Regions from separate parts of the Salinicola sp. RZ23 genome, predicted to be linked through region 2. Evidence: predicted binding sites of a transcription regulator. Region 2 holds the regulator's gene; the other holds the start of a gene.

Region 1 (4,417 bases), 150 kb from region 2:
AGCGGCCCAGCCCCCTGGCCCTCGACCAGGGCAAAGACACCATCTCCCTGGAACAGCAGACCGACCGCTTGACCGAAGGCCGCGGCCACCAGGGCGACATCGACGCCCTCGCGCAGCCAGCTGCTGCCGTGCGGCGGATGGCGCAGTATGACCAGCAGGTCGAGCGATATCGGCTGGGTGTCGGCGGCTGGCGCCGTTTCATCGTCTGTCATGGCACTCACTCTGACACTCACTCGTGAATCGGCTCTCAGGGGGCAAAGGTGATCACGCGATCATTGCCCAGCATGGCATCGACCAGTTGCCCCAGCCCGGTCAACACGAACGGCGGCTCGACGTTGTGCGCCTCGCGACCGTGACGCGCACTCTCCTCGGCGCTCATCAGACCGCGACGCAGACCCGCCGCCACGCAGACCAGCAGCTCAGTGCCATGTTCCTGCGCCAGTGATCGCCAGCCCTCGGCCAGGTGGACCTCGTCCTGCGGCGGCGCCATCAGCATCGAAGCGTTGTGCACGCCGTCACGATAGAAGAACACGCTCGACACCCGATGGCCCTGCGCCACCGCCGCCTGGGCGAAACGCAGCGCCGAGAGCGCGCCCTGCTCGCTGTAGGGCGCGGCGTGAACCAGCAGCGCATAGCTCAACACGTCATATGGCCTATCGATCATGGGAAGGCTCGCATCTTACCAAAGCCGGCCACCCCGCCAAAACGTGGCACCCAAACGCAGAAAACCCCACCGAGGTGGGGTTTCCGTTCAGCGGTTGGGCGGTCAGCGCCCTGCGTGTGGATCAATCGTCGGACATCACGCCCAGAATGGACAGCAGGCTGATGAACAGATTGTAGATCGACACATAGAGCGTGATGGTGGCGAGAATGTAGTTGGTCTCGCCCGCCCGGTGAATGATCTCACTGGTCTGGAACAGGATCGCCGCCGACGAGAACAGCACGAAACCTGCGGATACTGCCAACGCAAGCCCCGGGATGTTGAAGATCATCGCCGCGACCATTGCCAGCACCAGCACGATGGCACCAGCCACCATGAAGTTGCCAAGGAAGCTGAAATCCTTGCGCGTGATCAGCGCCACCGCCGACAGCCCCAGGAAGGTGGCCGCGGTCATGCCCAGCGCGGTCATCACCAACTGCGCACCGTTGGGGATGGAAAGGTAGAGATCGATGATCGGCCCCAGGGTAAAGCCCATGAACCCGGTGAACGCGAACGTCGTCAGAATGCCGGCGGCCGAGTTGGCAGTCTTGTGCACCAGGAACATCAGGCCATAGGCACCGATGAAGAAAATGAAGATGTTGATCTGAGTGACGCCCAGCGCCATCGCGACGCCCGCGGTCACGGCAGAGAACATCAGGGTCATGGCCAGCAGCATGTAGGTGTTGCGTAACACCTTGTTGGTGCTGGCCACGCTCGATCGACGCTCAGTGACGTCGTGCGATGTGCGGTAGTCCATACGTATCCCCTCGGTTATGTCGATTACACCCATGGACCAGAATGCCCTTGCAAAGTTCCCCTGACAAGCGTAAATGGCACCGTCGGAAGTGAAATAACCCTTTGAAAGCTAAAGAACCTGTTGACGACCGAGGGAGAGCTGGTACTATCTCCCGCCGTAAGCCGGAGGGATGGCAGAGCGGTTGAATGCACCGGTCTTGAAAACCGGCAAGGGTTAATGCCCTTCCAGGGTTCGAATCCCTGTCCCTCCGCCACTTTTTTCTTAAGGGTCAGCTACTTAGCTGGCCCTTTTTCTTGCCTGAAGCCTTTTGGAAACGCCGTTTCTATAACGCCTATAACGATCACCGTTATAGAGCTTGCGCCGGACCGGTGCTTAAACGCTTGTTGCTATACGAAAGTCGCACTCCCCCTCGCCGGCTCTCCTGCAGGCATGCAATATTCTCATGATCGCCACGAGCCGGGCTGTTGCCTGCCCCAGTTCCGTTTTCGTCCACCGGCCCCCCAAAGAATCATTTGCCTCTCCGGGGCTTTCTCTGAATACTGTATTTACATACAGTTTATTAGGGAAGGCCATGAATCATGTCCCGCATCCAACTCATCGGCCAGGCGCCGAGTAGCCCGCCCCGCCTCGACATCCCCTGCGCTGAGGTGCTGGCCCGCGCCGGCATTGCCGGTTTTGCTAGCCCCGCGGAGGATTACGCCGGGCGCTCCTTCGACCTCAACGAGCGCTTCATCAAGCACCAAGCCGCAACGTTCATCTTCCAGGTCTCGGGCGACTCGATGGAGGAGTACCGCATCTACGAAGGCGACTTCTTTGGTCGTCGATCGCTCGATTACGCCCAGCCCCGGGCATATCGTCGTCGCACTGGTCGAGAGCGAGCTGACTGTTAAGAAGTGGGTCACCCGCGAGGAGTGGTAACTGCTGTGCTCCGGCGGCAATCGCTATCCACCGATTCCCATGACAGATGTCGAGACCCAGATCTGGGGTGTGGTCCGCTCCGGGCATGCCGAGTTCTGCGTATGATCGCCATCGTCGACTGCAACTCGTTCTACGTGAGCTGCGAGCGGCTGTTCAAACCGCACCTGAACTGAACCGCCCACTCTAGGCGACGCGTACGACCTCGACGTACTGCTTCCCTGGAAGTGGAAGGACGCCCTACCGGCCTGAGTCAGACCGGTACAGATGGGGTTGTTGGATCTTTTACAAGGCTTCGGTTGAGTAGATGAGGCTAAACTTATGGCGAGGTCAGCCGATATCACGTAAGTGTCTACCCCCAACCTCTTGGTACTGCAATGTCTGACAAACCATTATATCAGAATGAAAAAGCACTTGCTCCCGTACAGAAAGTCCTCGATGAAGCCTCTGCTGCTATCAATGATCCAACTCGTGAGAGCTCTCATGACGGTGATGTCAATGAAGTCCTAGCTGCTGCTGGTGGAATTGGAACTGGTGCAGGCATAGGTTTTGCTGGGCTCTACTTTGGGGGGGTAACAGGACTCTCAGCCGCGGGGATAACTTCTGGACTCGCTACGGCAGGGTCTCTGGTCGGTGGCGGCATGGTCGCTGGAATTGGCGTTGTTGCCGCTCCCGCCGCACTACTGGGCGTAGGGGCATACGCCTTCATTTCGAAAAGAAACAAACGAAAGCTACATGAAAAGAAAGAGATGCTCCTTCAGAGTGCGGTGGAGAAGCAGAACAAAATCATCTCCGAGCTGAAAGCTAAATTCGGAGAAAACAAAGAACGGGCTGATTACCTTGAGCGCCTCAATATTGTCTTACAGACGATCATTAAAGACCTTGAAAGCGACTTAAACGGAAAAGCCACGTGACTGGGAAAAGAAGGGGCTATCTTGAAGATGGTAAACGCGTTGCGATTTATCACGCGAGGCAGTCTCGAGAAATCGAGTCAAACCTGTCGGACGAGCGCCAGATTCTGAATGACAGAATCAACTCATCTGAAGAATTGATTCTTAAATACGGCAAGGACCTTCCGAAAGCCCAGCCCACAGGCATTAATAAGCTTACGACACATGCTATAAAAGCCAACAGCTGGGCTGAGGTCATAGCCGAGGCGGAAGCTACTGTTACGGGATCTTTATCTTTCTCTGAAATACTCTCCGCTTCGGAAATCAATCAAGTTATACGCAAACATGGCGGGATCGAAAAAGACTTTGGGTGGCTTCGTAGCCTCGATCGCTACGACTTCGCTCTAGCTGTCTCAGCAGGGATTTTATCAGGATTAATTGACATATTCCTTGTAAGGGTTCCTTCACATAGTGGTTTCCTAGGCAGCCAAGGTGCCGATGGCGGCTGGCTTTCAAATAAAGTCAATGATTCATTTGGCAAGATTCTCTCGCCTGAGAGAATTAAATCGTTGGAGAAGCTATACAACGTCTCTTTCGATCCAGCGTCAAATGCGAAGCTTAATATCAATGTGGAAGGTCTTTCACCTCGCACCCACAGATACCAATCACTAGGCCACGATCCCATATTAGGTTTCATATTTGGGGTCAAAGACATATTAATGGGTGAATTCACGACGATTGACAAATTCGGCAACATCATTGTCCAGCAGACAGCCATTCCATTGTTAGAAGGTGAATGGTTTATCGCTCGTGTGTTAAAAGCTCTAAAACGGGTTGCCGGGCATTTGTTGTCTGATGTCGCCACGCCTGCCGGATTGCCCGCGCCTCTCATGCCACTACTTTCCTTTCTTCAGTTTGGCAAAATTGGTGACAAAAATTACTCCATTGCTGAGCTATCACGAATGATGTATCGAAGTGGTTACGATTTCCGCCACTTCATCGCTGCTTCGATCCCCGTCGCAATCAGTGAGCTCATTATTCGAGCGGGATACATGATACGGAAGCTTCGTGATGGAAAATCAGTGAAGGAGGCCATCCCCGCAGCTTCCGACCCCCGCTTACGCAGACAGTTAATTATTGCTCATGGGACGGCTG
Region 2 (4,417 bases):
GCTCGGCCTGGCGCGGGCGTAACGCAGCTTGGCGATCCGCGGCGCCTGGCGTCCGCTGCAGGCATCCACCACTTCCCGCGCTGCCGCGGGATCGTTGCAGATCACCGCCATGTCACAGCCGGCGGCCCAGGCCGCCTCGGCGCGTGCCGCCGGGGTACCGGCAGCGTGGGCGGCGGCCATGGTCAGGTCATCGGAGAAGATCGCCCCCTTGAACCCGAGCTCTTCGCGCAGCAACCCCAGCCAGCTGGGCGAGAAGCCCGCGGGGCGCTCGTCGAAGGCGGGAAAGATCACATGGGCCGGCATCACCGCATCGAGCTTGCCTGCCAGCCGCGCAAAAGGCACCAGATCGTGCGCGCGCAGCGCCTCCAGCGAGCGCGAATCCCGGGCCACGGCGTGGTGCGAATCCTGACGCGCCCCGCCATGCCCGGGAAAGTGCTTGCCGATGGCGACCATGCCAGCGTCATGCAGACCATCGATGAAGGCGCCGGCCAGCGCCGCGACCACCTCCGGGTCGGGGGAGAAACTGCGCGAGCCGATCGCCGGCGACTGGTCATCGTCGAGGTCGAGCACCGGGGCGAAGGTCAGGTCGAAACCGCACGCTGCCATCTCCATGCCCAGCAGCCAGCCGGTATCCAGCGCCAGGGCCAGAGCCGCCTCCGGCGCCTCGGCGAACTGTCGCCCCAGGGTCGCCATCGGCGGCAGCCGGGTCACGCCCTGCTTGAGCCGCTGCACGCGACCGCCCTCCTGGTCGACGGCGACCAGAATGTCCGGTCGGCAGGCGCGAATCTCGCCGATCAGCGCCTGGGTGGTCCCCGCATCCGGGGTATTGCGCGCAAACAGAATGACGCCCCCGACCTCGGGGCGCGACAGCAGCCGCCGCTCTTCCTCGCGCAGTCGAGTGCCCTCGACGTCCAGCATTACCGGACCCAGCGGTTGTGTCATAGCCGTTACCTGAAACCGTGAAGCGCCCGATTCTAGACGACCCGTCGGCGTCATGACAGAGGGCGCTGCCGCTACCGTGTCAGGTCGCTGCTGGCTCAGGCGACTCCAGCGGTGCCAGCATGCCCGCCGCCACCACCGGCTTGAGCCGCCGGATCAGATCGCGCACGGTGACATGCTCGTGGTACTCGTTGTCGGCGATATCGCGCAGCGCATCCAACCCAGAGAGCGTGAACACCACGGTTCCAAGCATGAAGTGGAGGCGCCAGAAGCGCTCCGCCTCCGGCAGCTCCGGCGTGGCCAGCCGCAAGCAGGCGACGAATCGGTGGAAGGTTTCGCCGTAGTGCGCCTGAATATAGCGCCGCAGATGCCCCTGGGCCTGGGTATAGGCCAGCCCAAGAAGCTTCATGAAGATCTTGAGACTGTGGCGCTCCGCCGGCACCTCGAGCACGCTTTCGGCGAGGCGTTCGAGCAGCACCTCGAGGGGAATGGTCTGCCCGCCATAGTGGCGTTCGAGCCCGTCGAGCGCGTGATTGAGACGCTCGGCGAAGGGGTCGAGGTAACGCGCGAAGACCGCCTGGATCAGTGCCTTCTTGGAGCCGAAATGGTAGTTGACCGCCGCCAGATTGACCTTGGCCCGGGTAGTGATGTTGCGCAGCGACGTTTCGGCGAACCCCTTCTCGGCGAACAGCACCTCGGCGGTGTCGAGAATGCGGGTCACGGTGTCGGATTGGGCCATGGACTACCTCTTTCCTGTCGACATCGGGGGCTGCTCGCTGACACCGAAGCTGCCGGCCGACGCCTGTCGAATCAGCTGAAAAACGCCTGTTTAAAACGCTTTTGAATCTAACCACTCCCGGCGCGGCGGCACAATCGCGGCAAACGTCGAAGGCACCCTGCCGCCCTCTTTTCCTTGCCCACCCTTTTCCCTTTGTCTACCCCTTTCCCTGCCCAGCAGGACTGGATACAATTCCAGACTGTATACATGACCAAGCCCTGACAGGCCCCGGGGAGACGCCCAATGTCGAGACCGCTCACCGCCCGGCAGCAGAACGTCTACGATTTCATCGTCAAGACGATGACCGAGTTCGGCTATCCACCCACCCGCGCCGAGATCGCCAAGGCGCTGGGATTCCGCTCCCCCAACGCCGCCGAGGAGCACCTGCGCGCGCTCGATCGCAAGGGCGTGATCCGCATGATTCCGGGGACCTCCCGCGGGATCCGCCTGCCCGCTGCGGCCGGCGCACCCGAGCCCGTCGAAGCCGTCGAGACGGGGCTGCCGATCGTGGGTAACGTCGCCGCCGGCAGCCCGATCCTCGCCGCCGAGCACATCGACCGCTACTGCCCGCTGCCGGCCGACTACTTCGCCCCCAGGGCCGACTACCTGCTGCGCGTACGCGGGCTGTCGATGAAGGACATCGGCATTCTCGATGGTGACCTGCTCGCCGTGCACCGTACCCAGGAGGTGCGCGACGGTCAGATCGTGGTCGCCCGACTCGACGACGAAGTCACGGTCAAGCGCTTCCAGCGGCACGGGCGCCGCGTCACCCTGCTGGCGGAGAACCCCGACTTCGCCCCCATCGAGGTCGACCTGGAGCATCAGCAGCTGGATATCGAGGGCCTCGGCGTCGGGATCATCCGCGGCGGCAATGGCCTGGGCCTGCAGTAGACGCCAACGGCCATGCGCAAGATCCTCCACGCGGACTGCGACTGCTTCTACGCCGCGGTGGAAATGCGCGACAACCCCGGGCTGCGCGACCTGCCGCTGGCGATCGGCGGCAGTGCCGACAAGCGCGGAGTCATCGCCACCTGCAACTACCCGGCCCGGCGCTATGGCATCCACTCGGCGATGCCCACCGCGCGCGCCCTGCGGCTATGCCCCGAGCTCAAGCTGCTGGCGCCGGACTTCGACCGCTACCGCCGCGTCTCGCATGACATCCAGGCGGTCTTCCACGAGCTGACCCCGCTGGTGGAACCGCTCTCCCTCGACGAAGCCTATCTCGACGTCAGTGAGGTCACCCGCTTCCAGGGCAGCGCGACCTGGATGGCGCACTGGCTCAAGCAGGAGGTGCTCGCGCGTACGGGCATCGTGGTCTCGGTGGGCGTGGCGCCCAACAAGTTTCTGGCCAAGATCGCCAGTGACTGGGACAAGCCGGATGGCCTGTTCGTGATTCCACCCACGCAGATGGCGAGCTTCATCGAGGGGCTGGCGGTCAACAAGCTGCACGGGGTCGGCCCCGCCACCGCGGCCAAGCTGGAGGGGCTGGGTATCGCTACCTGCGCCGAGCTGCGCGCACGGCCGCTGGAGCAGCTGATCGATGCCTTCGGCAAGTTCGGCCAGCGCCTGCACGAGCTGGCCCACGGCATCGATGACCGTCCGGTCAACGTCACCCGCGAACGCAAGTCGGTCAGCGTCGAGACCACCTACGACAGCGATCTGCCGGATCTCGCCCAGTGCCACCAGGCACTGGCACCGCTGATCGCCCGGCTCGACGAGCGCCTGGCCCGCCACGGCAACCCCGATATCGGCAAGCAGTTCGTCAAGGTGCGCTTCCACGACTTCACCAGCACCACCCAGGAGACCGGCGCCCGGGGCGTGATCCATGCACGCTTCCACGAACTGCTGGAGAGCGCCTGGCAGCGCGGCGGCCGCCCGGTGCGTCTGCTCGGGGTCGGCGTGCGCCTGGCCCCGGAGGCCGAGCAGCGCCAGCTCAGCCTGTTCGACGGCGAGCAGCCGACCTGACGCCGCAGGCGAGAGGCCGACCACACCGGGGCAGAACTCAGGAGAAGACGACGGTCTTGTTGCCGTGGATCAGCACGCGGTCCTGCAGATGCCAGCGCAGGCCACGTGCGAGCACCGCCTTCTCCACGTCGCGCCCCAGCCGGACCAGGTCCTGGGGCGTATGGCAGTGCGACACCCGCTGAATGTCCTGCTCGATGATCGGCCCCGCGTCCAGCTCCTGGGTGACGTAGTGGCAGGTCGCACCGATCAGCTTGACCCCACGCTCGAACGCCTGGTGATAGGGCTTGGCACCGGCGAAGGAGGGCAAAAAGCTGTGGTGGATATTGATGATGCGACCGGCATAGCGCTCGCACAGCGCCGGCGGAAGGATCTGCATGTAGCGCGCCAGCACCACACTGTCGGCGTCAGCCGCAGCGATCAGCCGTTCGACCTCGGCGAATGCCGGCGCCTTGTCGGCGGGGTCGACGCTCACCCGATGGAAGGTGATGCCGTGCCACTCGACGAGCGCGCGCAGATCGTCGTGGTTGGAGATCACGCAGGGGATATCGCAATCGAGCTCCCCCGCCGACCAGCGGTAGAGCAGGTCGACCAGGCAGTGCGACTCGCGCGATACCATCAGCACCACCCGCTGACGCCGGCTGGCATCGCTGAGTCGCCAATCCATCGCGAACTCGCGGGCGATGCTCTCGAACTCGGCACGGAAGGCCGCGGCGCCGAGCGCCTCCGACTGAATGT

Evidence for each region. The regulator LexA, encoded in region 2, represses DNA repair genes until DNA is damaged. The targets are predictions, from matches to a motif close to TACTGTNTANNTANACAGTA.
Region 1: DOM67_RS16025 (S24 family peptidase) is a predicted target of LexA. The motif match lies at 1,995-2,014, and genes of this name have one in related genera.

The regions. Positions count from the first base shown of each region.
Region 1 is NZ_PZJK01000015.1:260,433-264,849, reverse strand. Features, by position in the region: gene tusC (sulfurtransferase complex subunit TusC) at 1-212, opposite strand, end outside; gene tusD (sulfurtransferase complex subunit TusD) at 248-640, opposite strand; gene DOM67_RS16035 (Bax inhibitor-1/YccA family protein) at 786-1,457, opposite strand; tRNA gene DOM67_RS16030 (tRNA-Ser) at 1,621-1,710, shown strand; gene DOM67_RS16025 (S24 family peptidase) at 2,036-2,347, shown strand; gene DOM67_RS16020 (hypothetical protein) at 2,750-3,286, shown strand; gene DOM67_RS16015 (hypothetical protein) at 3,283-4,417, shown strand, end outside.
Region 2 is NZ_PZJK01000015.1:107,188-111,604, reverse strand. Features, by position in the region: gene nagZ (beta-N-acetylhexosaminidase) at 1-942, opposite strand, end outside; gene DOM67_RS15315 (TetR/AcrR family transcriptional regulator) at 1,022-1,678, opposite strand; gene lexA (transcriptional repressor LexA) at 1,961-2,608, shown strand; gene dinB (DNA polymerase IV) at 2,621-3,682, shown strand; gene purU (formyltetrahydrofolate deformylase) at 3,720-4,417, opposite strand, start outside.